2 regions of the Kocuria sp. APC 4018 genome follow, and region 2 is predicted to be linked to the other one. Evidence: predicted binding sites of a transcription regulator. Region 2 holds the regulator's gene; the other holds the start of a gene.

Region 1 (14,417 bases), on a different contig from region 2:
CCCACCCTGATGGTCGGCATCCTGTTCGGCCTGGCCATGGACTACCAGCTGTTCCTGGTCTCCGGCATGCGCGAGGCCTACGTCCACGGGCACCCCGCGCGCCAGGCCGTGGTCCACGGCTTCCGCGCCGGGCGCTCCGTGGTCACGGCCGCGGCGATCATCATGATCTCCGTGTTCGCGGGCTTCATCTTCTCGGAGCTGTCCATGATCCGGCCCATCGGCTTCGCGCTCGCGGGCGGTGTGCTGCTGGACGCGTTCGTGGTGCGGATGCTGCTGATCCCCGCGGTCATGCGCCTGCTGGGCGAGAAGGCCTGGTGGCTGCCGCGCTGGCTGGACAAGATCCTGCCGCACGTGGACGTGGAGGGTGAGTCCCTGCTGCGCGAGACCGCCGCCTCCACCGCGGACGCAGCGGACCACGCGGACGACGACGCCGCACGCCACTCCCACGCCAGGGGTCGCCACCGCGCGGACTCGGCCCACCGCCACCGCGGTTCGGGTCAGCACACCGGGGCGGCCGTGGCCGGTGCGGCGGCAGGTGCAGCCGGGGTGGCCGCCCACCACCGCGGTTCTTCCGAGGAGGAGGCCGCGCGCGGGGAGGCGTCGAGTCACGACCGGTCCGCCGTCGGGGGTGGGCTCGGCCCGGGTGGCCGAACCGCCGCTGCCGAGGCTCCGGAAGGTGCCGGTGCCACCGTGGAGAACTCCGCCCCTGAGGGCCGGACATCCGGTGGGCCCTCGGCTGCCGCGGGGTCTGCGGCCGCGGCGGTCGGGGCCCGCCACGCGGCGTCGGGAGACCTGGACGTGCCGGAGGATGCCCGCCACGCGGCGTCGGCATCCCTGGGGGTGCCCGTGGCCGAGCGGACCGTGACCGAGCAGCACCGCGCGCGGCGCCACGGGCGTCACGCAGCGGACGTCCCGGGCCACGAGGCCCCGGGCGCTGACGGCCCTGCGGCCCGGGAGGGGACCCCGGAGGTGGTCCTCGTGCCCGCTGATCCCGCGCTGCGCGCGACCAACCAGGGTCTGCGGGTGCTTCCCGACGTGTGGGAGTCCGAGCAGAAGCTGCTGGCCTCGCTGGCGAGCCCCCGTGAGGAGGCCGCCCCGCACAAGTCCATGCACAAGCGGGCGACGTTCGAGAAGGTCATGGTGGCCGGGCGCCCGGTGGTCGTCGCACGTCCCAGGCCCGCCCTGGAGCGTGCGGCTGCGCCGGTGGTCATCCACTGGCACGGTGGGGCGTACGTGCACCCCATGACGGGGACGCACTGGCGGTGGATCGACGCCCTCATGCAGCGCACCGGGGCCACCGTGGTGGTGCCGGGCTACGGGCTCGCTCCGGATCACACGGTGGACGAGGCCCTGGCGCTCGCCGACGGCGTGTGGTCCCTGGCGCGGTCCCTGTCCCCGCGGGTCTTCCTCGCCGGTGACTCCGCCGGCGGTGGTCTGGCGGTCGCTCAGGCCATGCGGCTGCGCGAGGCCGGTGCCGAGCAGCCCGCAGGGCTCATCCTGGTGTCCCCGTGGGTCGATGCCACAGTGAGCAACCCGGAGATCGAGCAGTACCGCTCCGTGGACCACATGCTGGACACCGAGGGTCCGCGCGCGGCCGGCCGCTGGTGGGCCGGAACCCGCGAGGTCACGGACCCCATGGTGAGCCCCGCGTTCGGTGAGGTGCACGGCCTGCCGCGCACGTTCGTGCTGCAGGGGGACCGGGACATGCTGTTCCCGGACACCATGGAGTTCGTCACGGACCTGGTCCGTGCGGGCGTGGACACCACCACCGTGGTGTGCGAGGGCGGCCCCCACGTGTACGCCCTGATGGTGTGGTCCAAGCGGGCCACCGAGGACCTCGACCGGGTGGTGCGCTGGATGGGCCGCTGAGCGTCCCTCGCACCGGCTCAACGGGCCCCGGGTGCCGACCGTCCTGGTCGCCGCCCGGGGCCCGTTCTCATTTCCGGCCCACCGTGCGGAAGTACCACGCGTAGAACGCGGTCCACCCGGTGCCGAAGATCGCCCACCGCACCCGTTCGGGAGCGTCCGGCCAGAGCCGTCCGTGCAGGGCGGAGATCCCGCCGACCGCAGCCGTGACCACCACGAAGCGCGGGGCCCGCGCGGGCACGGACCACGCGAGGAACCGGTGCAGCGGATCACCGCGCAGCCCGGCGGTGCGGGCGTAGAGCTTGTAGGGGGTGCCCCGCAGCGGCCCCAGGAGCACGGCCGTGAACCCGCGGGCGGCCATGTCCCGTTCCACCCGCGCGACCATCGCGGAGGAGACCGCGGGGATCCGGGCGAGCATCCGCGCCGAGTCGTCACCGGGAACACGGGCACCCCAGCGGTGCATCACGGCGCCGCCCACCAGGGCACCCGCGGTGGCCGACGCCGCGCATGCGAGTCCGCGGGGCAGGTTCCGGAGGGCAGCTGCGGAGAGCCACACGTCCGGGACCACGAAGAACGCGGTGGCCTCCGCGAAGCCCCAGGCACCGGCCACGGCGTGGTCACGCAGCACACTCACCGGGCTCCACCACCCCGGGGTGGGCGCGGCGCGTGACGGCGGCTCCCGGTGTGGCACGCGGAGCGTCTCCGCAGGTCAGCCGTGGCCGGTGCGGGTTCCAGGGCCGCGTGGGCCCGTCCAGGGTTCTGCTGTGCACGGTGGTCTCCCGGTGGTCTCGAGGCGGCGCGGTTGTGGACATCCAACCACCACGGGGCCGCGGGTGTGCCACTGTTGGCGCAGATCCACAGTCCCCACGGCCCGAGGAGACGCCGCATGGCCACCACCGATCCCCTGCGCAGGCCCATCCCGCAGCGTTCCGCCGGGTGGGCCACCGCCATCGCGGGCGCCCTCCAGCGCGCGGGCCTGCGCCCCAACCACATCTCGGTGGCCTCGGTGCTCGTCTCCCTGGTGGGCTGCGGGTGCCTGGTGGTCTCGGTCCACGCCGACGACGTCGCCCGCGCCCTCGCGCTCGTCCTCGCCGCGCTCTACATCCCCCTGCGTCTGCTGTGCAACATGTTCGACGGGATGCTCGCCGTGGAGGGCGGGCTGCGCACCCCCACGGGGGAGCTCTACAACGAGGTGCCGGACCGGATCTCGGACCTGGCGCTGCTCGCGGGGGCCGGCTGGGCGGCGTCGTCGGTGGCGGGAGGGGCCGCGCTGGGGTGGCTGGCCGGGAGCCTCGCGGTGCTCACCGCCTACGTGCGGACCCTGGGTGTGAGCGCGGGGTGCGCGCAGCAGTTCGGCGGGGTGCTGCCCAAACAGCGGCGCATGTGGCTGCTCGTGGCGGGGATCCTGCTGAGCGCCACCGAGCCGTGGTGGGGGTGGCCGCGCGGGAGCGTCCTGTGGGTCACGCTCGTGCTCGTGGTGCTGGGGTGCGCGCTGACCGTGGCCACCCGGCTGCGGGCCGTGGCGCGCGAACTGCGGGAGAAGGGGTAGGCCGCCATGGAGATCGGACTGCTGGGCGGGCCCACGTGGTGGTTCCTCGCCGGGCTGCTGGGGTTCCTGGTGCTCGCCACCGTGGTGGCGGAGCTGATGTACCGGCGCACGGCGTCGGAAGGGCTGCGGGCCACGCTGCTGAACGTGCGGCAGCGGATCTTCGCGTGGTGGATCATGGTGGCGGTGCTCGTGGGCAGCCTGGCACTGGGGGAGACCGCGGTGGTGCTGCTGTTCCTCGCCCTGTCCCTGCTGGCCCTGCGGGAGTTCGCCAACCTGCTGCCGCCCGGGGAACGGGACCGGAGGGTGCTGAGCTGGATCATGGTGGTTCTCGCCCCCGCTGCACTTCTGGTTCGTGTGGGAGCACTGGTACGGGATGTTCGCCATCTTCATCCCGGTGTACGCGTTCCTGTTCCTGCCCGTGCTGCTCGCGCTGTCCGGGCGCACGGAGTCCTTCCTGCACCGGGCCGCACTGAGCCAGTGGGGGCTCATGGTGTGCGTCTACGCCCTGAGCTACCTCCCGGCCGTGCTGCAGCTGCCCGTGGCCATCCATGAGGGCAAGGCCGCGGCGGACGGCTCCGCCGTGGGCTCCGGTGGCGTGGAGGCGGGCGCGCTGCTGCTGTTCCTCGCCGTGGTGGTGCAGGGTTCGGACGTCCTGCAGTACCTGTGGGGCAAGACCGTGGGCCGGCACCGGATCGCGCCCACCGTGAGCCCGAACAAGACGTGGGAGGGCTTCGTGGGCGGGGTGCTCTCCGCCACGGCTCTGGGGGCGGCGCTGTGGTGGCTGACCCCGTTCACCCCGTGGCAGGCCGGGGTGCTGGCCCTGGTGTCCTGCCTGCTGGGTTTCGTGGGCGGGCTCGTGATGAGCAGCCTCAAACGGGACCGCGGCATCAAGGACTTCGGGGCGCTCATCCCGGGCCACGGCGGGATCCTGGACCGGATGGACTCCCTGGTCTTCGCGGCACCGGTGTTCTTCCACCTGACCCGGTTCTTCTTCGCGGGGTGAGTCCCAGGCCCCCGCGCGTGACCGAGGGCCCACGGGATCTCCCGCGGGCCCTCGTGGCTCACTCAGTGCGTGCCGGCTGGCGCCGGGCGGTCAGCTCTCGGAGTCCTCGCCGGACTCGGCCTGCTGCTCCTGCTGGCCGTTCTCCAGCACCACGTTGTCCTGGTTCTGGCCCGTGGCCACCTGGATCTTGCGCGGCTGGGACTTGGGGGACACGGGGATGGTCACGGTCAGCACGCCGTTGTCGTACGCGGCGGTGATGTTCTCCGTGTCGATGCCCTGGCCCAGGTTCAGCTGGCGCACGAAGGAGTGGTTGCGGCGCTCGCGCACGATCCACTTGGTGTCCTTCTCCGCGGAGGGCAGGCGGCGCTGCGCGCGGATGGTCAGCAGCTGGCCGTCCACGTCCACGTCCACGCTGGTGGGGTCGATGCCCGGGAGGTCCGCGGCGAGGTAGTAGTTGGAGCCCCGGCGGAAGAGGTCCATGGGCATCTGCTCCAGGCCGTTGCGGGTGGAGAGGACCTGGTTGGCGAAGTTCTGGACCTCGGAGAACGGATCGAAGGTTGCCATGACTGTTGTTCCTTTCCTGTGCGACTCGTCCGTGGTGCGCCCCGGAGCCCCCGTGAAACCGGTGGACGAGGAGCCGTCACGTTCCTTGAGTACCCCTGACTCAACTGCTCATAAATTAGCACTCTTCCCGGCAAGGTGCCAAGGGTTGGGGCATCAAAGTTGAGTGGATTCAGCTCAAGGCGCACACGGGCCACGTCGGGCCCGAAAGGGTGGGGCGGGCGGCGTCGTCGTTCCTAGAATCGAAGCACCAGAGACGTTCCCAACAGCAGGAGGACACCGTGCCCAAGGCGGGGAAGAACGGTCGCGCACGTCAGGACGAGATTCCGTCCACGCTGCGGCGCTCGGACGAGAAGGCGCAGGACACGTTCGCGCAGGCGTACGACTCTGCGGAGGACGAGTACCACGACGAGTCCCGCGCGGCCCGCACCGCGTGGGCCGCGGTGAAGCACACCCACGAGAAGGTGGGGGACCACTGGGAGCCCAAGGAGGAGAACGGCCCGTCGGACGCCAGCGCGGAGCAGGGCGGGCTCAACTCCGAGGACACCGCCGGGGGAGTGGATGCGAACGCCTCCAAAGAGCACCTCTACGGGATCGCTCAGGAACTGGACGTGCAGGGTCGCTCGGACATGACCAAGGACGAGCTGGTGGAGGCCATCGAGAAGGCGAACGACAAGAGGACGCGGGACGCGCGGGACTGAGGCCCTACAGCACCCGCCCCAGGAACACCGAGGCGGTGGTGTCCCGGTGGAAGGGCTCCACGGGCTCGTAGCCGCGGTTGCGGAACATCGCGATGCCCTCGGTCATCTCCGGGTTCAGGGAGACCACGGCCGTGCTGGCACCGAAGGAGCGCACCTTGTTCTCGAGGGCTCGGACCAGGGTGCGGGCGTGGCCCCTGCCGCGGTGCTCCGGGGTGACCCAGATCCGGCGCAGCTCCACGCGCTCGTCGTCGATCCGCCGGACCGCTCCGCAGGCGATCACGGCTCCTGTGACCAGGTCCGTCATGAGGAAGAAGTCCCCGTGGGGAGGCGTCACGTCCTCCGGGCCGGAGACCTCGGTGAGCTCGGGGTCGAACCCGCCGTCGATCCGGTGGTCCAGTTCGCTGAAGTACGCGCTCAGGGCCTGCAGGGTGTGCTCGCTGGCGGCCTGACCCTCCACGATGCGGACCGGTGCGGTGGAATTCATCCCACCATGGTGGCACCTCCATGTGCTGTTCACCAGGGATGGTGTGATGTAGCTTTCGTTCGTGACCGAGACCCGCTCCGGCGCCGCGCCGCGCCTGTCCATCCTGGTTCCCACGCCGCTGCTGATCACGGAGATCACGGAGCCGGCGGCGAACCGCAACCGCAGCCCCCACGAGTCGGACGTGCACATGCACCCCGGCGGTCAGGGCCTGTGGGTGGCCCGCATGGCCGGTTCCCTGGGCGCGGACGTCTCCGTGAACGGTCCCTTCGGTGGTGAGCTGGGCACCCTGATCCGCTCCATGCTGGACGGGCTCGGGATGCAGGTCAACGCCGTGCGCTACGGGTACGGCAACGGCGGCTACGTGTACGACCTGCGCGGTGAGGACCGGGAGACCGTGGCCCACATGCCGCCGCCCGAGCTCTCCCGCCACGAGCTGGACGACCTCTACGGCACCGCGTTCGTGGACGCCCTGGCCTCGGACGTCCTCACGGTCACGGGCGCGGAACCCGGGGACGTGCTGCCGGCGTCGTTCTTCGGCCGGCTCATCCGGGACACCCGGGACGCGGGGACCACCGTGGTCGCGGACCTGAGCGGCGCTCCTGCGCTGGCCGCCGTGGACGCCCACGTGGACGTGCTCAAGATCAGCCACGAGGAGGTCCGGGACCTGGACCTCGGCTCGGACGACACCCCCGAGTCCCTCGTGGACGCCGGCCGGGCGCTCGTGGAACGAGGCGCGGGCGCCGTCGTGGTCTCGCGTGCCAAGGACCCGGCGCTGCTCGTGGAGAAGGACACCGTGCGGGAGGTCTCGGCGCCGTCCATCACGCCGCTGGACCACCGCGGGGCGGGGGACTCCATGACCGCGGGCATCTCCGTGGGGCTGGCCCGTGGGCTGGACCTGGTGGACGCCGTGGCCCTGGGTGCCTCGGCGGGAGCGCTGAACGTGGCCCGCCGCGGGCTCGGCACCGGCAACCGCACGACCATCGAGAAGTTTGCCCGCCAGATCACGGTGCGCACCCTCTCCTGACGGGCCTGGTCACAGGGGACGCCACCCTGGTCCGGGCCCGGGCCGCGTGCCACCATGGACCCCATGCACATCCTGGTGACCAACGACGACGGCATCTCGTCCCCGGGACTGTCGGTGCTCGCGCAGGCCGCGCTGGACCGCGGGCACAGTGTCAAGGTGGCCGCCCCCGCCGAGGAGTACTCGGGCGCCAGCTCGTCCCTGTCCGGCGAGGAGATCGACGGGCGGATCGCCCTGGTCCCCGCGGACCCGCCCCGGATGCCCGAGGGCGTGGAGTGCGTGGGGGTGAAGGCCGCCCCCGCGCTGATCGCGTTCCTGGCCTCCTACGGGGCCTTCGGCCAGCGCCCGGACATGATCCTCTCCGGCGTGAACCTGGGGGCGAACACGGGCAAGGCCACCCTGCACTCGGGCACCGTGGGTGCGGTCCTCACGGGCGCGTCCCACGGCATCCCGGGGATCGCGGTGTCCATCACCTCCGGCGCACCCCAGCACTGGGACACCGCCCTGCTGGTCACCCGCTACGCCCTGGAGTGCTGGGAGCAGCGCCCGTTCGACGAGTGGATCCTCAACGTCAACGTCCCGGACGTGTCCCCGGACCGGTTGCGCGGGCTGAAACCCGCCCGGCTCGCGAGCTTCGGAGCGGTCCAGGCGCAGATCGGGCGCGGGGACGAGAAGCACATCGCGGTGACCTACAGCGCGGAGACAGGCCCCGAGGAACCCGAGAGCGACCACTACCTCCTCACCCACGGCTGGGCCACCGCCACGCTGCTGCGCGCCCCCGTGGACGACACCCACCAGGACGCCCACGCCGTGCCGCGCCAGGAGCTGGGGATTGCGGGGCCCACGCCGTTCTGGGACGTCACCCTCCCGGGCCTCACGGACGACGACGCCGCCGCACCCGGTCCCGGCGACGTCACCGTGGACTCCGCCACGGTCATGCGCCGAACCTGACGTCCCGCCTCCGGTGGGAGGCGTGCACACGACGATCATGACGTCCGCCACCGGTCCCTGCACGTTCACACGGTGAGCGGATAGTCTTCCCGCGAGAACACTCGCCCATCTCAGCCGGCCGCCAGCCGGAGCCAGGGTGGGAACGGACCCCCTGCCCCGGTGGAGCACGGGCGGTCGCGGACCGAGAACCAGCACGAAGCGGAGGCCCCCCATGGCGTCGACACCAGCGGCGGGCACGCACCCCAGCGGCGTCGAGACCGTGGACGCCCCGAGCCGCAAGGACTGGATCGCGCTCGCGGCGCTCGCCGCCGGGCTCGGGATGATCGTGCTGGACGGCACGATCGTGGGTGTAGCCCTGCCCGCGATCATCCAGGACCTGGGGCTGAACCTCACGGACGCGCAGTGGGTCAACAGCCTCTACGCGGTGCTGCTCGCGGCCCTGCTGCTGTCCACGGGCAAGCTCGCGGACCGCTGGGGGCGCAAGACCATGTTCATGGTGGGGCTCGTGGTCTTCGCCGGGGGCAGTCTGCTGGCCGCGCTGTCCGGCACGGCGGGGGCGCTCATCGCGTCCCGCGCGGTGCAGGCGCTCGGGGCGGCGTTCATCATGCCGTCCACGCTGTCCACCGTGAACGCGCTGTTCCGCGGCAGGTACCGCGGCCCGGCCTTCGGGGTGTGGGGTGCGGTGATGTCCGGCGCCGCGGCGATCGGCCCGCTGGTGGGCGGCGCGCTGACCCACTGGGCGTCCTGGCACTGGATCTTCCTGGTGAACCTGCCGCTCGCCGCGGTCATCGCGGTGGTGGGGTGGACGAGCATCACCAACACCCGCAGCGACGTGCGGGCGCGCGGCGCGGACGTGGACGGGGCCATGCTCAGCGCCATTGCGTTCGGCGCGCTGGTGTTCGCGATCATCGAGGGCCCGGCCATCGGCTGGCTCACCCCCACGGCCGACTTCTCGATCTTCGGGTGGGTGTGGCCCGCCACGGCGCCGGTGTCCATCGTGGCGATCGCCCTGGTGGTGGGCTTCGTGGCCCTCGGCCTGTTCATCGTGTGGGAGCGCCACCGCGCGAAGGTGCGCCGCTCGGCGCTGCTGGACCTGAACCTGTTCCAGGTGCGCACGTTCTCCTGGGGCAACCTGGCGGCCGCCATGGTGGCCGTGGGCGAGTTCGCGATCATCTTCGTGCTGCCGCTGTACCTGACCAACGTGCTGGGCCTGGACATCATGCAGTCCGGCCTGGTGCTCGCCGCCATGGCCATCGGCGCGTTCATCTCGGGCGCGTCCGCCCGGCACCTGGCCGCGCGGTTCGGCGCTCCCGGGACCGTGCTTATCGGCCTGGGACTGGAGGTCCTGGGCGTCGCCGTGCTCGCGCTGGCGATGGGGCCCAGCACCTCTGTGTGGCTCATCGCCCTGCCGCTCGTCGTCTACGGCGTGGGGCTCGGCCTGGCCTCCGCGCAGCTGACGGGGACTGTCCTGCGAGACGTGCCCGTGGCGTCGTCGGGCCAGGCGTCCGCCACGCAGAGCACCGTCCGCCAGATCGGCTCGGCGCTGGGCACAGCATTCGCGGGCGCGGCGCTGTCCGTGTCCATGAGCCTCACTCTGCCCGCCGCACTGGACGCCACCGGGCTCGACGCCGCCCAGGCGGGCCAGCTCGCGGACGCCACCCGCCAGTCTGCGGGCGGCATGATCCCGCAGCTGCAGGGCCAGGCCGCGCAGCAGCTCCTGGGCCCGGAGACGCAGCACGTGATCGACGCCCTCTCCACCGGTTTCACGCACGCCACCCAGTGGGCGCTCGTGATCTCCACCGGGTTCATCCTGCTCGGCTTCCTGGGCGCGCTGCAGGTCCGCCGGGCGGCGCGGAAGGGCGAGACGCCCGCGGCCTGACCGCCTCCCACGGGGTCGCTTCCGAAGCCTCTCGCGCCGCCGTGGGGTCCTCGTGGGCGCCGACGACGCCGCACGGCCGGCCCTGCGCGTCGTCTCACCCCGGTCGCGCGGCGGGGGAGAGTGGCCGGATGGTCATTGTCCGGGCCTGCGCTGTCTGAGACGGTGGAAGACCGGGAGATTCCCGGTGGAACGACCGGAGCGGGTGAAGCAGTGATGTCCACGAGCGAACCGAAAGCCTTCGAGGCACAAGGCCTCGGGCGGGTCTCCGCGAGAGGGGCCTCAGTGGACGCCTCCAAAAAGGCCCAGTCCCGGCGGCAGGAGATCCTGAAGGCGGATCCGTACTTTCCCCACACAGTGTGGCGGGCCGTTGTGACGTGGCTGCTCTACTTCTTTGTCTTCCTGGGATTCGCGGCACTTCTCACCCTGATCGTTCCGGACCGCGAGTTCGGGTGGTACTACGCGGCGTACACCGCCGTGTTTGCCACGATCAGCACCGTCATTCAGTTCTTGAGCCGCAAGGCTCGCGTGCGGATGTTGGAGAACACGGACCAGATCTCGCGTCCGCACGAGACCCGGGGCAATCCGCAGATCGGCTAGGACCCCATCCCCCGCACCGCCGGCAGCGCATACCAGCGCGCCAGCGGGGCGAGATCCTCGACGTCCTCCACGCCGTCCAGGGATTGCCACCGCAGCTCCTCGATCTCCGCGGCCGGCACCGGAGTCTGCGTCAGCGCCACGGTGCTCATGAACACGTGGCTGTGCAGCCCGTGACCGGGTTCGTTGGCGGCGTCGCTGTGCCACTCGCCCACCGGCACGAGGTCCGCGGCGGACAGTTCGATCCCCAGTTCCTCGCGCACCTCGCGGATCCCGGTCTCCTCGGGGCTCTCGCCCGCCTCCGGTTTCCCGCCGGGGAACATGAACATGCTGGTCCCGCGCTTGCGCACGGTCAGCACGCAGCCGTCCGAGGCGCGGCGCAGGACCACGCCGGTGACCTTGATGACGGGGCGGGCGTCGTCGTCGTTCCCGGAGGGGGAGGAGGACGGAACGGGGGCCTGGCGGGGATCATGGAATGCGGACACGCCTGCCAGTGTAAGGAGACACCATGACCAACCCCCTGACCACCCTGCCCGTGCCCGTGGTGCAGGCGCCCATGGCGGGCGGGCCGTCCACGCCCGCGCTCGCGGTGGCCGTCGCGCGGGCCGGTGGGCTGGGCATGCTCGCCGCCGGGTACAAGAGCACCGAGGCGATGGCGGAGGAGGCCCGCGAGGTTGCGGCGCACACGGACCGCTTCGGCGTGAACCTGTTCGTCCCTGAGCGGGACCCGTCGGACCCCGCGGCGCTCGCCGCCTACGCCCGCGCCCTGGCGCCGGTGGCCGCCGAGCTGGGCGTGCCCGCCCCGGAGCCGGGCGCGTACGTGGACGACGAGTACCCCGCGAAACTCGACCACCTCACGGTCCACCCCGTCCCGCTCGTCTCGTTCACGTTTGGCCTGCCCACCGCGGACGACGTCGCCCGGTTGCGGAACGCGGGCAGCGCCGTCGTGCTCAACGCGACCTCCCCGGACGAGGTGACGGCCGCGGCCCGGCTGCGCCCGGACGCGATCGTGGTGCAGGGCGTCGAGGCGGGAGGGCACCGCGCAACCCACGGGCAGGCAGGGCAGCCGGAGGAGACCACCACGGCCGCTCTCCTCGACGCCGCACGGGAGCTGACCGACCTTCCCCTCGTTGCCGCGGGCGGGATCGCGGGCCGGGACGACGCCGCCGCCCTCCTCGCGCGGGGTGCTGCGGCCGTGCAGGTGGGCACGCTGTTCCTCACTGCGGTGGAGGCCGGCACCAAGCCCGCTCACCGGGAGGTCCTGCTGGACGGCACCCACACGGAGACCCTGGTGACCCGCGCGTTCTCCGGGCGGGCGGCCCGAGCGCTGCGCAACGGCTTCACCGACCGGATGGCGGCGCACGAGGTGACCGGCTACCCCCAGGTGCACTACATGACCGCACCAATGCGGGCGGCGTCGTCCGCGGACCCCGAGGGGCTGAACCTGTGGGCGGGCACGGGCGCGGCGGCCTGCCGGGAGACCAGGGCGGCGGAGGTCGTGGAGCTGTTCCGGGGGCTGTGAACGGGTCTCAGCACACGCCGATCGACCGTCTGCGCCACCTGACCTGACTGAACGCCGCGCGAACTTTTACCTACCATACGTATGGTAGGCTCACCGCTGTGACAACCAAGACCGAGATCCTGGACAGCGCGCTGGAGGTGCTGCGCTCCGGGGGCGCCCTCACCATCGATGCCGTGGCCCGTGCCGTCGGCATCACCAAACCCGGGGTGGTGCACCACTTCCCCACCAAGGACAGGCTCTCCATGGCCGTGGTGGACCACCTGCTCGACCACTGGGAGACGGAGTTGATGCATCGCGCGGGACCAGACCCGGACGCCGTCACCCGCCTGCGCGCCTACGTGGAGTTCGCGCTGCTGAACGAGCTGGACCCGGCGGACCTCGCCGCCCTCGCAGACTCACGGCTGCGTCCCGAGCTTGCCGCCCGGTGGAGCGAGCGCATGAGCGTGTGGTTCGGGGACTCCGACCGCCCGAACATCGTGGCAGCCCGCCTGGTGGCGGACGGTGCGTGGATCGACCGCTGCCTCGGGATGCTGGATCTGGACGAGGACCACCGGCGCGCCGTCGTGGACGTGACCCTGGGCCTGGTGAGGGACGGCCTCACGGCCGAAGGCCTCGGGGCAGAGGGGGCGGACTCGTGAAGAAGTGGCTCTTCCTGGTCCTCGCGATCGGCTGCGAGGTGACCGGCTCGCTGTCCATGAAGGCCGCCGTGGAGTCGCCCGGCTTCTACGCCCTGGCCACGCTCGGCTACGTGGGCGCGTTCGTCTGCCTGTTCGTCTCGCTGCGCAACGGCATGAGTCTGGGCGTGGGCTACGGCATCTGGGGCGCCGCCGGGGTGGCCGCCACCGCAGTGATGTCCATGCTGATCTTCGGCGAGCCCATCACCCTGCTCATGGGCGTGGGTCTCGTGGCCGTCATGCTGGGCGTGCTGCTCGTGGAGGTCGGCTCACAGCTGGACAGGCGGGGCGGGGCGGACCAGAGCGGGGCGGACGACGGCCGGACGCCCGGGAGCATCCGCTCGACCCCCACCGCAACGGAGGCCACCCGATGACCGCGTTCCCGCTTCTGCTCCTCGCGCTGTCGATCCTCTCGGAGGTCACCGCCACGGTCTGCCTGCGCATGGCGAGCGCGGGCGGTGGGAGGTGGTGGATCGGTGTGGTGGCGGGCTACCTCACCGCCTTCACCCTGCTGGCGGCGGTGCTCGCCCAGGGCATGGCGCTCGGGGTGGCGTACGGCATCTGGGCCGCCGCCGGGGTGGCGCTGACGGCGGTGATCAGCCGTCTCGTCTTCAAGGAACCCCTCACGTGGGTCATGAGCCTGGGGCTGGTGCTGATCGTGGGCGGCGTGCTGCTCATCGAGACGGGCGCGGCCCACTGAAGGAGGTGGGCTCGGGCGCTACTGTGGGATCAGTCATCGGCCCGCAACGGTAGCCCGCTCACCCCATGGAGGCACCATGCCCACTCAGAAGATCGTGGCCCCACCGGCCAAAGCCGCCATGTTCCTGGTCCTCACCGTCAACGAGGGCGCGGAGGCCCAGGTGGCGGATGTCCTGACCGGCGTTTCGGACCTCACCAAGGCGGTCTCGTTCCGTGTGCCCACGAGCAACCTGCTGTGCGTGGTGGGCATCGGGCACGACGCCTGGGGTCGGCTCTTCGACGCTCCGCTGCCCAGGAACCTGCACCCGTTCCGGGAGTTCCACGGGGAGGTGCACTCCGCACCGGCCACCCCGGGGGACATCCTCATCCACCTGCGCGCCGGCACACAGGACGTGTGCTTCGAGCTCGCCAAGCAGCTCATGAGCAGGCTGCGCCCGTACACGCAGGTGCAGGACGAGGTCCACGGCTTCAAGTTCTTCGAGGAGCGGGACCTGCTGGGCTTCGTGGACGGCACCGCCAACCCGGAGGACGAGGACGCCCAGTCGGCCGCCGTGGTGGGGGACCAGGACCCCTCCTACCGTGGGGGGAGCTACGTGCTCGTCCAGAAGTACCTGCACCGGATGGACGAGTGGGAGGCCCTGTCCACGGGTGAGCAGGAGCGGGTGATCGGGCGCTCGAAGCTCGAGGACATTGAGATGTCGGACGAGCAGAAGCCGGCGAACTCCCACGTGGCACTGAACGACCTCGACGACGTGGACGGCCACGCCCGCGAGATCATGCGGGACAACATGCCGTTCGGCGAGGTGGGCTCGGCCGAGTTCGGCACCTACTTCATCGGCTACGCCGCGGACCCCGCGGTCACCGAGACCATGCTGGAGAACATGTTCATCGGCAACCCGCCGGGCACGTACGA
Region 2 (14,417 bases):
CGGACCGGATGCTGCAGGCCACGGGCGTGTTGACACCCCGGCAGATGAAGGCCCAGTACCTGGACCGCATGGACATCGAGCGCGAGCGCGGGATCACCATCAAGTCCCAGGCGGTGCGCATGCCGTGGAACGTGGACGGCACGGACTACGCGCTGAACATGATCGACACGCCCGGGCACGTGGACTTCACGTACGAGGTCTCCCGCTCCCTGGCCGCGTGCGAGGCCACCATCCTGCTGGTGGACGCCGCCCAGGGCATCGAGGCGCAGACGCTCGCCAACCTGTACCTGGCCATCGAGAACGACCTCACGATCATCCCGGTGCTCAACAAGATCGACCTGCCGGCCGCCCAGCCTGAGAAGTACGCGGCGGAGCTCGCCAACCTGATCGGCGTGGAGCCGGAGGAGGTCCTGAGGGTCTCCGGCAAGACCGGCGAGGGCGTGGAGGAGTTGCTGGACCGCATCGTGCGGGACGTGCCCCCGCCCCAGGGCGTGAAGGACGCGCCGTCGCGCGCCATGATCTTCGACTCCGTGTACGACACCTACCGCGGCGTGGTCACCTACGTGCGCGTGATGGACGGCACCCTGGTGCCGCGCGAACGGATCCAGATGATGTCCACGGGTGCCACCCACGAGCTGCTGGAGATCGGCGTGATCTCCCCGGAGCCCATCCCGTCCAAGGGACTGAGCGTGGGGGAGGTGGGCTACCTCATCACGGGTGTGAAGGACGTCCGCCAGTCCCGCGTGGGCGACACCGTGACCAACCAGCAGAAGCCCGCGCAGGAGTCCCTGGGCGGGTACGAGGACCCCAAGCCCATGGTGTTCTCGGGCCTGTTCCCCGTGGAGGGCTCCGACTACCCGGTGCTGCGCGACGCCCTGGAGAAGCTGCAGCTCAACGACGCCGCCCTGGTCTACGAGCCCGAGACCTCCGCCGCCCTGGGCTTCGGCTTCCGCTGCGGGTTCCTGGGCCTGCTGCACCTGGAGATCACCCGGGACCGCCTGGAGCGCGAGTTCAACCTGGACCTGATCTCCACCGCGCCCTCGGTGTCCTACAACGTGACGCTCGAGGACCACTCCGAGGTGGAGGTCACCAACCCCTCCGAGTTCCCCGAGGGCCGGATCCTGGAGATCCGCGAGCCCATGGTCTCGGCCACCATCCTGGTGCCCTCCGAGTTCATCGGCGCGGTCATGGAGCTCTCCCAGTCCAAGCGCGGCGAGATGAAGGGCATGGACTACCTCTCCGAGGACCGCGTGGAGCTGCGCTACCGGCTGCCGCTCGCGGAGATCGTGTTCGACTTCTTCGACCAGCTCAAGTCCAAGACCCGCGGCTACGCGTCCCTGGACTGGAAGGCGGACGGCGAGCAGGCCGCGGACCTCGTCAAGGTGGATATCCTGCTGCAGGGCGAGCAGGTGGACGCGTTCAGCGCGATCACCCACAAGGACAAGGCCTACTCCTACGGCGTGCTGATGACGGGCAAGCTGCAGAAGCTCATCCCGCGCCAGCAGTACGAGGTGCCCATCCAGGCGGCCATCGGCTCGCGCATCATCGCGCGCGAGAACATCCGCGCGATCCGCAAGGACGTGCTCTCCAAGTGCTACGGCGGCGACATCTCCCGCAAGCGCAAGCTGCTGGAGAAGCAGAAGGAGGGCAAGAAGCGCATGAAGATGGTGGGCCGCGTGGAGGTCCCCCAGGAGGCCTTCGTGGCCGCACTGTCCTCGGACGAGGACAACGGCAAGGACAAGAAGAAGTAGTGCCCGCGCAACCGGAGGGCGATCCGGCTCCGGAGGACGGTGCGCTGCCCGCCGCCTCGGTGGCCCGCGCCTCGGAGCGCACCCTGAGCCTGTACGTCCACGTCCCGTTCTGCGCCGTGCGCTGCGGCTACTGCGACTTCAACACGTACACCATGGAGCAGCTCGGGGACGGCGTCTCCCGCGCGGACTACCACGCCGACGCCGCCGCGGAGGTCCGCTTCGCACGCTCGGTGCTCGACGCCGCAGGCGCACCGCCGCGGCCGCTGCACAGCGTGTTCTTCGGCGGGGGCACCCCCACGCTGCTGCCCGCGCGAGAACTCGCCGCCATGCTGCACCAGGCCCGGGAGAGCTTCGGGCTGGCACCGGACGCTGAGGTCACGGTCGAGGCGAACCCGGACTCCGTCACGCAGGAGACCTTCGACGTCCTCGCCGCGGCCGGGGTGACCCGCGTGTCCTTCGGGATGCAGTCCGCGGTGCCGCACGTGCTGGCGGTGCTGGAACGCACGCACACCCCGGCGAACGTGCCGCGCGCCGTGGGCTGGGCCAAGGAGCGCGGGCTGGGCACCAGCGTGGACCTGATCCACGGCACGCCGGGGGAGAGCCTGCGGGACTGGGAGGTCTCCGTGGAGGCTGCACTGGCCATGGAACCGGACCACGTCTCGGCGTACTCGCTGATCATCGAGGACGGCACCAAGCTGGCCGCCCAGATCCGCCGCGGCGAGGTGCCCGAGCCGGACCCGGACGACCAGGCGGACAAGTACACGCTCGCGGACCGAATGCTGCGGGACGCGGGCTTCGCCTGGTACGAGGTGTCCAACTGGTCGCGGGACGCGCACGGTCGCACGGCGGAGCAGAACCGCAGTGCGCACAACATCGCCTACTGGCGCAACCAGGACTGGTGGGGCATCGGCCCCGGGGCCCACTCCCACGTGGACGGGGTGCGCTGGTGGAACCTCAAGCACCCGCTGCCCTACACGAACAAGGTGCGCGCGGGGGTGTCACCCGCGGCGGGGCGCGAAACGCTGGATGCGCAGACCCAGTACGTGGAGCACGTGATGCTCGGCATCCGGATCAGCGAGGGCATCCCCGTGGCCTCGCTGCGGCCGGAGGGACGCCGCGCCGTGGCGGGGCTCATCGCGGACGGCTGGCTGGACGGCCCCGCCGCACTGGCGGGCACGGTGGTGCTCACCGATGCGGGCCGTCTCATGGCCGACGCCGTGACGCGGCGGCTTCTCGACTGGTGACGTGGGCTGCAGGGTCGCCACGCGGCGCCGGGCACACGTCGTGCCCACCGCAGCCGGGACGGGCCCCGAGTCAGCCGCGGTGGCCGGTGAAACGGTCGTAGAGGTGCGTGTTGGCGCGGTACTGGTGGGGCTCACCACGGTTGACCTTGATGCCGGCGCGCACCGACGTCACCGCCAGGAGCACCCAAGTGACGGCCGCGACCACGGAGAACACGCCGCCGACCACGGGGATCAGGGACAGCAGGATGCCGCCCAGCACGATGATGCTGGGGAGCATGGTGTAGTTGGCCGCCTCGCGGGACTCCTGCGCGGTGAACGGCCCGCGGTCCTTGAACACGCGGTGGATCACGTAGCTGGGGATCACACCCACCACGCCGCCGAGGTGGGCCAGGGTGGCCCACTGGCGGTCCTGGTTGACGTCCAGGGGCTGGGCCACCGGGTGCACGGACTCGAACGGCGCGGCGGAGTCCTGGGCGGCGGCAGAGGGCGTGGAGGCAACGTCAGTCACGAGTGGGTGTCCCTTTCAGGGGCGGTAGCCGGACCAGACGGGAGAGCGGGGGTCTGGTTCCCTCGATGATACCGGGGTCGTCTGAGAGCCTGCCACGGTGTGCGTCACACCGCGGGACCCCTGCAGCCGCCCGAGTCCGGGGACGGCTCAGCGCGCGGCGCCCTGGTCCGCGGTGAGGAAGTCGATGAGCTCCTCCACGCGACCCAGCAGCGCGGGCTCAAGATCCGCGTAGGTGTTCACCCGGGTGAGGATCTGCTGCCAGGCCCGTCCCACGTCCTGCGGGGTGCGGTGGGGCAGTCCGAGCGCCTTGGCCATGCCGGTCTTCCAGTCCACGCCGCGCGGGATCACGGGCCACGCGGGGATGCCCAGTGTCGAGGGCTTCACGGCCTGCCAGATGTCCACGTAGGGGTGCCCCAGGATCAGCACGTTGTCCGCGGCACCCGGCACCCGAAGGGCCTGCTCGGCGATGCGGGACTCCTTGGACCCGGCCACCAGGTGGTCCACCAGGATCCCGAGACGTCGTTGGGGGCCCGGACGGAAGTCGCGGATGGCGGCGGGCAGGTCGTCGATGCCGTGCAGGGGCTCCACCACGATGCCCTCCACCGCGAGGTCGTGCCCCCAGACCTTGGCCACGAGCTCGGCGTCGTGGTAGCCCTCGACCCACACGCGGGACTCCTTGGCCACGGACGCCCTGAGGCCCTCCACCGCCACGGAGCCGGAGCGCGTGATCCGCTTGCCGGCGGGGGCGGTCCGCGGTGCCGGGGGTGTGAGCCGCACCGGTTCGCCGTCGAGCAGGAAGCCCGGTCCCAGCGGAAAGGTCTTGACCCGGCCGTGGCGGTCCTCGAGTCCCACCACGCGCATCCCGCCGATCACCTCCACGCTGACGACGGCGCCCACCCACCCGGTCTCGACGTCCTCCAGCACCATGTCGCGCGCCACGGCGACCTCGCGCGCACTCGGCCGGGTGCGGGAGACCTCGGGGCTGTCCAGGTCCTGGGGACCCCAGCCCCAGCCGGGTGCGTTCACGGGTTCCTCCTCGGTGCGGCGGGCAGATCAGCCGCGAGCGTACCAAAGCGGCCCCGAAGCGCCCGCGGCCTACACTGGGGATTAGCACTGTGACTCGATGAGTGCCAAAATTGGTGCTCGGCCACGACGGGCGCACGGCCCGTTGCTCGACACGCCACGGGAGGTGAGGACCATGGACCATCCGCGCAGGGTGCAGATCCTGCGGGCCATCGTGGAGGACTACGTCCACTCCCGCGAACCCGTGGGCTCAAAGGCGCTCGTGGAGCGCCACCGGCTTCCCGTGTCCTCGGCCACGGTGCGCAACGACATGGCGGCCCTCGAGGACGCCGGACTCATCGTGGCACCGCACACCAGCTCCGGGCGGATCCCCACCGACCAGGGCTACCGCGTGTTCGTGGACCAGATCGCCGCGGTCCAGCCGCTGAGCCCGGCCCAGCGCCGCGCCATCCAGGTGTTCCTGGAGGACGCGCAGGACATCGACGACGTCATGGAGCGCACGGTGCGCCTGCTCGCGCAGCTGACCCACCAGGCGGCGGTGATCCAGTACCCCGTGCGCACGGGCACCACCGTGCGCCACGTCGAGCTCGTGGACGTGGGCGCGGCAGTGCTGGTCATCCTCATCCCCACCTCGGGCCGCGTGGTGCAGCGAGCCGTGGAGCTGCGCACCGCGCTGGACGAGCCCCAGCTGCTGGAGTTGCGTGCCCGCGTGCTCGCCCGGGTGCTGGGACGGGCGCTGGATGCCGTGCCGAGCGCCGTCGCCGGACTGGGGGAGACGCTGCCCGCGGAGCTGCGCGAGGCCGGGGACGCCGTCGGGGAGACCCTCTCCCTGCTGGCCTCGGCCACGGACGAGCACCGCCTGGTGATGGCCGGCACGGCCAACCTCGCGAGGTTCAGCGGCGACTTCCCGCAGAGCATCTCCCCGGTGCTGGAGGCACTGGAGGAACAAGTGACCATGCTGCGGTTGTTGTCCGAGATGCAGCAGGACGAGCGCGGGGTGGCCGTGCGGATCGGCTCCGAGGAGTGCGACGACCCGCTGGCAGAAGCCTCCGTGGTGGCCACCGGCTACGGACCGCGCGCCGCCTCCAAGGTGGGCGTGGTGGGACCCACCCGCATGGACTACCCGACCACCATGGCCTCCGTGCGCGCGGTGGCCCGATACCTGTCCAGGAACCTGGGGGACTGAGCGCCGCGCCGGCGCCACCCCGACCGAGACCACAGACCCGACGAAAGCAGAAGCGACGACATCGTGAGCGACCACTACGAAACCCTCGGCGTGAGCCGTGACGCCAGCGCCGAAGAGATCAAGCGCGCCTACCGCAAGAAGGCGCGCAAGCTGCACCCGGACGTCAACCCGTCACCGGAGGCCGCGGAGGAGTTCAAGCGTGTCTCGCACGCCAACGACGTCCTCTCGGACCCTGACAAACGCCGCGTCTACGACGCCACGGGCAACGAGAACGGCACGGACACCGGCTTCGGCGGCGGCTTCCCGGGCTCCGGGTTCGGCTTCTCCGACATCTTCGAGACGTTCTTCCAGGGCGCGGGGGCGGGCGGCCAGCGCGGCCCGCAGTCCCGCACCCGGCAGGGTCAGGACGCACTGATCAACGTGCGCATCTCCCTCAAGGACGCCGTGTTCGGGGTGGAGAAGGACATCACCGTGGACACCGCCGTGGTGTGCCCCGCGTGCGAGGGGTCCTGCTGCCAGCCCGGCACCAGCCCCACCACGTGCAGCATGTGCCGTGGCTCGGGGCACATGCAGTACCAGCGCCAGTCCATCCTGGGCATGGTCACCACGCAGGGTCCGTGCTCCCAGTGCAACGGCTTCGGCACGGTGATCGAGCACCCGTGCCACGAGTGCTACGGCGAGGGCCGGGTGCGGGACCGCCGCCCCCTCACCGTGAAGATCCCCGCCGGCATCCAGTCCGGCAACCGCATCCGCCTGGGCGGACAGGGTGAGGCCGGAACCGCGGGCGGACCCAACGGGGACCTGTTCGTGGAGCTGAAGGTGGACCCGGACCCCACCTTCCACCGGGAGGGGGACGACCTCCACGCCCGGCTGCGGATCCCCATGACGGCGGCCGCCCTGGGCACCACCGTGACCCTGGAGACCTTCGACGGCACCCGCAGCGTGGCCGTGGAGCCCGGAACCCAGTCAGGTGCCACCGTGACCCTCGACGGGCTCGGCGTGACGCACCTGCGCGGCAAGGGACGCGGAAACCTGCAGGTCCACTTCGAGGTGGAGACCCCCCGCAACCTCACGGGCGAGCAGCGTGAGCTCGTGCAGCGGCTGGCGCAGCTGCGTGACGAGGAGGCCCACGACGGCACCACGGTCAACGCCACCGGCTCGGGCGGGTTCTTCTCCCGGCTGCGCGGGCGGTTCAACGACCAGTGACGAACCCCGTCTTCCGCCACCCCGGTGAGGAGCTCTCCCGGGCCCGTCCGGGGGAGCTCCTCGACGTGCACGGGCCCGAGGCGCGCCACGCGGTGACCGTGCGCCGGTTGCGCGCCGGCGAGCTCCTCGACCTCGTGGACGGCCACGGAACCCGCGCCACGTGCACCTTCCGGGACGGTGAGAAGGACCGGATGACCGTGGCCGTGGAGTCAGTCGCGCGTGAACCGCAGCCGCGGCCCCTGCTGAGCCTGGTGCAGGCACTGGCCAAGGGCGACCGGGACCTTCAGGCCGTCGAGTCGGCGACCGAGCTGGGGGTCTCCCGGGTGGTGCCCTGGCAGTCCGAGCGCAGCATCGTGCGGCTGCGGGCCGAGCGCGCCGCCAAGACCATGGGCAAGTGGGAGTCGCTGCTGGCCACCGCGGCCAAGCAGTCCCGCAGGGCCACGTGGCCGGAACTGGCACCGTGGGTGGACACGGCCGGGCTGGCAGAGCTGATCCGTTCCGAGCCGGGCACGCTGTGGCTCGTGCTCCACGAGAGCGCGAACGTCCCGTGGTCGTCCCGCGAGGTGGCGGCCTGGGGCGAGCAGGAACACGTGGCGGTGGTCGTCGGTCCCGAGGGCGGGATCAGCGAGCGGGAGCTCGAAGCACTGTGCGCGGCCGGCGCGCGGCCCGTGCGCCTGGGCGCCAAGGTGATGCGCTCCTCCACGGCTGGCCCGGCGGCACTCGCGGCGCTGAGCGCGGTGCTGGGGCTGTGGGACTGAGGGGGGCGGTGTCGGATCCTGCTCAGTCCGCGGGGGACACCGTGATCTCGTGGTCGTCCGCGATCGTGTGGCCCTGCTCGTCCGTGCCGCTCACCCGGATGGTGTAGGTCCCCGGTTCCAGGTCCACCACGGTGCGCAGCTCCGTTCCTGTGGTGGGATCGGTGCCGGGCGTGGGTCCGTCCACGGTGTCGCCCTTGACGCGCCGCTCGCCCGAGGTGATCTCCCACCGGACGTTGTGCACGGAGGGCAGGATACGGGCGAAGATCGTGAGCGGGCTGCCGGGATCCGCGCTCGTCTGGGGGTCGATGAGCCAGATGGGCGCCGCGAGCGCGGGGTCCCGCGTAAGCGGGTCGTCCAGGGTCACCGCGCCGAAGGCTCGGTACCCCGTGCGCCCGTCCACGAGGATGCGGACCTCCTTGGCGGTGGCGGAGTCCAGCAGGCCCGCGGTGACCGCCGCTGCGGAGACGGTGTAGACCATCTGTTGCAGCGCCATCCGGGCGTCCTGCTCGGAGAGCTGCGCGGTGAACGCCGCAGCCGGCAGGTCCACCGTGACGGTGCCGTCCGGGGTGACGCTGGTCCCCACGGTGTCGACCGCGGACCACAGTGTGCGGTAGTCGGGGTCGGAGGGCGCGGCCGCGGTGACGGTGAGGGCCGCGCGTGCCACGGGATCTGCGATGTCGCTCGTCACGGGGGTGCGGAACTCCCGGAAGAGGTAGTCCGACTCCTCGCCGGTGCCCACCCAGTACACGGGGGCCTGCTCCGTGGCCACACCGTCCACGGAGTCGTTGGTGCTGCCGGGCGCGGCACCGATCCCGGGCGCGGCCGCGGACTTGTTGTCCGGACGGTCAGACGCATTGCCGCACGAGGAGACGCCGACGGCTAGCACGCCCGCCACCGCGAGCGCGGTGACGCGGTGCAGGATGCGGGTCGTCATGGGTTCCTCTCGGTCGCCTGGGTGCCTGTCGCAGTGGTCGTGACTGGCGGTACGACGCCGCGGTCGGCGTCGCGGACCGAGGAAACGGTGGCTGCCGTCCCCGGCCCGGCGGTGGTCGTGGTGGCGGGCGTCCCGCCGACGACACAACCTACCGGGGGAGAAATGTGTGGATCCACCGTTGCGCGCGTGCGCACGGGACCGTTACCGGATTGCAACCCGCGGCCCCGGCCGGGCCGTGAGCGGATAGGCTGGGGGCGATGACCGAAGCACTCGAGGGCAACAACACCCTGACCACCGCATCCCGTCCCAGCCGTGAGACCACCCGTGTGAGCGTCCACATGCCGGACCGGGACACCGCCGTCCGCTGCCTGGGCCAGGCGGACACCACTCTGCGCCTGCTGGAGCAGCAGTTCCCGGCCGTGCGGATGACCGTGCGGGACCTGGACGTGGTGCTCGAGGGGCCCGTGACGGACACCCGCCTGGCGGCGTCGCTGCTCGAGGAGCTGCTGGCCATGGCGCTGCGCGGCACGGAGATCACCGAGCGCACCGTGATGCGCGTGGCCCGCATGATGCGTGACGCGCAGGACCTGCGGCCCTCGAGCGCGCTGTCCACGAGCATCCTGTCCACGCGCGGGCGCACCATCCGCCCCAAGACGGTGAACCAGAAGACCTACGTGGACGCGATCGACGAGCACACCGTGGTGTTCGGCATCGGCCCCGCGGGCACCGGCAAGACCTACCTGGCCATGGCCAAGGCCGTGCGCGCGCTGCAGGCCAAGGAGGTCAACCGGATCATCCTCACGCGGCCAGCGGTCGAGGCGGGGGAGCGGCTGGGGTTCCTGCCCGGATCGCTCAACGACAAGATCGACCCTTACCTGCGCCCGCTCTACGACGCGCTGCACGACATGATGGACCCCGAGTCCATTCCGCGGCTCATGGAGGCCGGCAGCATAGAGGTGGCACCGCTCGCCTACATGCGAGGGCGCACGCTCAACGACGCCTTCGTGATCCTGGACGAGGCCCAGAACACCACGCCCGAGCAGATGAAGATGTTCCTCACCCGACTGGGTTTCGGCTCCCGGATCGTGGTGACCGGTGACGTCACCCAGGTGGACCTCCCCGGCGCCACCAAGTCCGGGCTGCGCCAGGTCCAGCACGTGCTGGGCGGGATCGACGACATCGCGTTCTGCGAGCTGACCTCCGCGGACGTGGTGCGCCACGAGCTCGTGGGGGAGATCGTGGCCGCGTACGACCAGTTCGACACGACCAACAGGCACCGCGTGGAGCGCGCGCGGCGCAAGGAGGACCGGCGTGCCGCCCGCCCCGCCCACGGGACTGCGGAGGCCGGTCCGGGACAGGGGTCCGCGCGGTGAGCGTCGCGTTCGACCTGCCGTGGGAGACCCCCGAGGACCAGGCCGTCCTGGCGCCGTCCTGGCGCGCGGTGGACACGGCCCAGTTGAGCGCGCTCGTGGAGCTCGCCTTCCGGCGCTGGCACCTGCACCCGGACACCGAGGTCTCGATCGCCGTGGTGGACGAGGAGCAGATGGCCCAGCTGCACGAGCAGTGGCTGGAGCTGCCTGGCGCCACGGACGTGATGTCCTTCCCCATGGACGAGCTGCGGGAGGGCACCCCGGAGGAGCCCTCCCTGGGAGTGCTCGGGGACGTCGTGCTGTGCCCTCCGGTGGCGCAGCGCCAGGCGGAGGCCGCGGGGCACAGCACCGAGGACGAGCTGTGCCTGCTCACCGCCCACTCCCTGCTGCACCTGCTCGGCCACGACCACGCGGAGGAGGACGAGCGCGAGCGCATGTTCCGCGCGCAGCGCGCACTGCTCGAGGAGTTCCTCGGCCGCGACGCGCCCGTGGAGACGATGTCATGACCCCCCACCCGCCGCACCGCACCACGCACCGATCTTCCGAGGACGTCGCATGAGCCAGGACAGCACCCCCGCCGAGCAGGACTTCCGCGCCGGATTCGCGGTGTTCGTGGGCCGCCCGAACGTGGGCAAGTCCACGCTCACCAACGCCCTGGTGGGACGGAAGGTGGCCATCACCTCCAACCGCCCGCAGACCACCCGGCACACGATCCGCGGCATCGTCCACCGCCAGGACGGACAGCTGGTCCTCGTGGACACCCCCGGCCTGCACCGGCCCCGCACCCTGCTGGGTCAGCGGCTCAACGACGTGGTCGCGGAGACCCTAGGCGAGGTGGACGTGATCGGCTTCTGCGTTCCCGCCGACCAGAAGGTGGGTCCCGGGGACCGCTACATCGCGCAGCAGGTGGTCGCCGCCGTGGGGCGCACACCGGTCGTCGCGATCGTGACCAAGGCCGACCTCGTGCCGCAGGACCGGCTCATGGAGCAGCTGCTCGCGGTGAGCGAGCTGGGCCGCGAGGTCGTCACCGCGGAGCGCGCCCAGCGTGAGGCCCGCCAACGACGCCGCGACGCCGCGTCGTCGGGACGGCCCCCCTCCGCGCCGAGCCGGGATGCGGCGTCGGACGAGGACGCCGGCTGGGCCCACGTGATCCCCGTGAGCGCCGCGCACGGCTACCAGGTGGACGAGCTGGGCGAGCTGCTCGTGTCCCTCATGCCGGTTTCCCCGCCGCTGTACCCGGAGGGTGACCTCACGGACGAGCCGGAGATCACCATGATGGGCGAGCTCATCCGCGAGGCCGCCCTGGAGGGCGTGCGGGACGAGCTGCCGCACTCCCTGGCCGTGGTGGTGGACGAGGTCTCCGAGCGCGAGGGGCGCTCGCCCGAGAACCCCATGCTGGACGTGCACGCGAGCCTCTACGTGGAGCGTCCGTCCCAGAAGGCGATCGTGATCGGTAAGCGGGGGGCGCGGCTGCGCGAGATCGGCACGCGCTCCCGTGAGCAGATCGAGGCGCTGCTCGGCACCCGCATCTACCTGGACCTCCACGTCAAGGTGGCCAAGGAGTGGCAGCGGGACCCCAGGCAGCTGTCCAAGCTGGGGTTCTGACCCGGTCCGCGCCGTCCCCCGCGGGGCGCGCCGCGCCGGAGCGATCGTCGGCGCCGCGACCCCGCGAGACCAACTTCCCAGGAGTCACCGGTGGAACCCAGTCCCAGTCACCGCAGCCGCCGTGATCCCGGTGCGGCGGCGCCGTGGGCCTCCCAGCCCGCGCAGAGCGCCGCGCCGGCGGAGGAGCCGTTCGAGCTCCGTCAGACGGGACGCCACCACCGGGCCCGGGAGCACCGCTCCTCGACCCGCAGGATCGCCGTGATCCTCGTGGTCCTGGCGCTGATCAGCGTGATCGGACTGGGCGGGGTGGCGGCGCTACGGCTCACGAGCAACCTGACGTCCAGCCCGCTGGACCTCTCGGAGGATTCCGGGGCGGTGGAGGGTGGCCCGCTGGACATCCTGGTGATGGGCTCGGACACGCGCAGCGGCAAGGGCAACAGCGAGTACGGCAGCGCCGAGGACTCCGAGGGACGCACGGACGTGATGATGCTCGTGCACGTCACCGAGGCCCGGGACGCCGTGACCGTGGTGTCCTTCCCACGGGACCTCGTGGTGGACATCCCGCAGTGCACCGACCCCGAGTCCGGGAAGGTCTACCCGGCCGGGACGGACATGCTCAACAGCGCGGTGGAGCGCGGCGGCCCCGGGTGCACGGTCGCGGCCATCAACAAGCTCACCGGTGTGGACGTGGACCACTTCATGCTGGCGGACTTCAACGCCGTCACCGAGCTCTCCACCGCCGTGGGCGGCGTGGAGGTGTGCGTCAACGAGGCCGTGGACGACCCCAAGTCCGGGCTGAAGCTGCCCGCCGGCATCTCCACCGTGGAGGGGGAGCAGGCCCTCGCGTTCCTGCGCTCCCGCGCCGCGTTCGGCAACGGCGGGGACGAGGCCAGAATCCGCTCCCAGCAGGCCTTCCTGGCGTCCCTGACACGCAAGATCCAGGCGGACGGGACGCTCACCAACCTGCCGCAGCTCTACCACATCGCCGAGGTCATGACGCAGAACCTGCACGTGGACCAGGGGCTCACCTCCATTCCCGCGCTCGTGGAGATCGCGGGCACCTTCAACGGCATCGACCCGGGCAGCATCGCGTTCGTCACGGCCCCCACGCACCCGCACCCGGAGGACCCCAACCGGCTGCAGCTCGAGGAGCAGCCGGCCCAGAAGCTGTTCGCCACCCTCCAGCAGGACGTCGGGGTCACGGGCGGCACGCAGGGCTCTTCTTCCCCGTCCGCGCCGTCGCCCTCGCCCGCCACCTCGGACGACGCCGCACCCTCGGCACCCGGTGCCGCCGCGCCGTCGAGCGCCACGCCCTCCGCGAGCGCCCCCGCGGTGGCCCCGGCCCTGGTGCCCGTGACCGTGATCAACCGCTCGGACGCGGGAGGGCGGGACGCGCAGCTCGTGTCCGTGCTGAAGAAGGCCGGCTACGAGCAGACCCGCAGCGGCCGCTCGGGCGCCCAGCTGTCAGCCACGCAGATCTTCTACCACCCGGACTGGGCGGTGGCCGCGGACGACGTCGCGCGGCTGCTCAACGTCTCCGACAGTCAGCTGGTGGCGTCCTACGAGGTCGAGGGCGTGGAGGTGGCCGTGGGGCAGGACTTCACGAGCGGGGACCGGATGACCCGGGACCAGCAGCTGCCGGACGGGCTCGACGGCCAGACGGCGGAGCAGTTCACGTGCCAGGCCACAGCGGACGGCTGACGTTGTGGTGATGCCCACCCCGGGTGGTACGTTGGATCACATGCGGACCAACGTGCAGCGACTCCTGCTTACGTGCCGCAGCGGGGCCTGACACAACGATCGACGGCCGAGCACCCGCTGCGGAGTCGCCCGGTGCCGGCCACCACGTCACAGCTCGAAAGGCCCCTCCCGTGAAGAACCTGCAGCGCCCCTCCGGCATGCCCGCCCACAAGTACACCCCGTACCAGCAGAACTTCCCGTTCGACATGTCCGACCGCACGTGGCCGGACAAGGTGGCCACCACGGCGCCGCGCTGGTGCGCCGTGGACCTGCGGGACGGCAACCAGGCCCTGATCGACCCCATGGACTCCCACCGCAAACTGAGGATGTTCCAGCTGCTCGTGCGCATGGGCTTCAAGGAGATCGAGGTGGGCTTCCCGTCCGCGTCCCAGACCGACTTCGACTTCGTGCGCACTCTGGTGGAGGGCGGTCACATCCCGGACGACGTCTCGATCCAGGTGCTGACCCAGTCCCGGGAGCACCTGATCGAACGCACCTACGAGGCCATCGACGGCGCCAAGAACGCGATCGTGCACCTCTACAACTCCACCTCCACCCTGCAGCGGCGCGTGGTGTTCCAGCAGGACATGGACGGGATCGTGGACATCGCCCTGACCGGCGCCCGGCTGTGCCGCAAGTACGAGGAGCAGCTCAGCGGCACGAACGTGGTGTACGAGTACTCCCCGGAGTCCTACACCGGCACCGAGCTGGATTTCGCGGCCCGGATCTGCAACGAGGTGGCCGAGACCTTCGAGATCGGCGACGGACGGCAGATGATCGTCAACCTGCCCGCCACCGTGGAGATGGCCACCCCCAATGTGTACGCGGACACCATCGAGTGGATGGGCCGTCACCTGTACCACCGGGAGGACATCATCCTGTCCCTGCACCCCCACAACGACCGCGGCACGGGTGTGGCCGCCGCGGAGCTGGGCTACCTGGCCGGGGCGGACCGGATCGAGGGGTGCCTGTTCGGCAACGGCGAGCGCACCGGCAACGTGGACCTGGTGACCCTGGGTCTGAACCTGCTGACCCAGGGAGTTGACCCGCAGATCGACTTCTCGGACATCGAGGAGATCCGCCGCACCGTGG

The links. The regulator HrcA, encoded in region 2, represses chaperone genes, less so after heat shock. The targets are predictions, from matches to a motif close to TTNGCACTCGNNNNNNNCGAGTGCNAA.
Region 1: a site for HrcA is predicted at 5,098-5,124, ahead of QL985_RS06945 (Hsp20/alpha crystallin family protein). Genes of this name have one in related genera too.

Annotation. Positions count from the first base shown of each region.
Region 1 covers NZ_JASDCY010000029.1:5,455-19,871, forward strand. The annotation lists gene QL985_RS06925 (MMPL family transporter) at 1-1,869, shown strand, start outside; gene QL985_RS06930 (hypothetical protein) at 1,937-2,500, opposite strand; gene QL985_RS06935 (CDP-alcohol phosphatidyltransferase family protein) at 2,753-3,415, shown strand; partial or broken gene QL985_RS06940 (phosphatidate cytidylyltransferase) at 3,590-4,418, shown strand; gene QL985_RS06945 (Hsp20/alpha crystallin family protein) at 4,509-4,982, opposite strand; gene QL985_RS06950 (ChaB family protein) at 5,261-5,680, shown strand; gene QL985_RS06955 (GNAT family N-acetyltransferase) at 5,685-6,164, opposite strand; gene QL985_RS06960 (PfkB family carbohydrate kinase) at 6,226-7,188, shown strand; gene QL985_RS06965 (5'/3'-nucleotidase SurE) at 7,252-8,136, shown strand; gene QL985_RS06970 (MFS transporter) at 8,348-10,015, shown strand; gene QL985_RS06975 (hypothetical protein) at 10,298-10,612, shown strand; gene QL985_RS06980 (NUDIX domain-containing protein) at 10,609-11,094, opposite strand; gene QL985_RS06985 (nitronate monooxygenase) at 11,118-12,131, shown strand; gene QL985_RS06990 (TetR family transcriptional regulator) at 12,230-12,769, shown strand; gene QL985_RS06995 (SMR family transporter) at 12,766-13,179, shown strand; gene QL985_RS07000 (SMR family transporter) at 13,176-13,505, shown strand; gene QL985_RS07005 (Dyp-type peroxidase) at 13,582-14,417, shown strand, end outside.
Region 2 covers NZ_JASDCY010000023.1:5,791-20,207, forward strand. The annotation lists gene lepA (translation elongation factor 4) at 1-1,751, shown strand, start outside; gene hemW (radical SAM family heme chaperone HemW) at 1,751-2,995, shown strand; gene QL985_RS06045 (DUF4870 domain-containing protein) at 3,066-3,503, opposite strand; gene QL985_RS06050 (DUF3097 domain-containing protein) at 3,651-4,529, opposite strand; gene hrcA (heat-inducible transcriptional repressor HrcA) at 4,702-5,712, shown strand; gene dnaJ (molecular chaperone DnaJ) at 5,776-6,918, shown strand; gene QL985_RS06065 (16S rRNA (uracil(1498)-N(3))-methyltransferase) at 6,915-7,676, shown strand; gene QL985_RS06070 (GerMN domain-containing protein) at 7,699-8,610, opposite strand; gene QL985_RS06075 (PhoH family protein) at 8,949-9,983, shown strand; gene ybeY (rRNA maturation RNase YbeY) at 10,031-10,486, shown strand; gene QL985_RS06085 (GTPase Era) at 10,536-11,585, shown strand; gene QL985_RS06090 (LCP family protein) at 11,676-13,286, shown strand; gene leuA (2-isopropylmalate synthase) at 13,457-14,417, shown strand, end outside.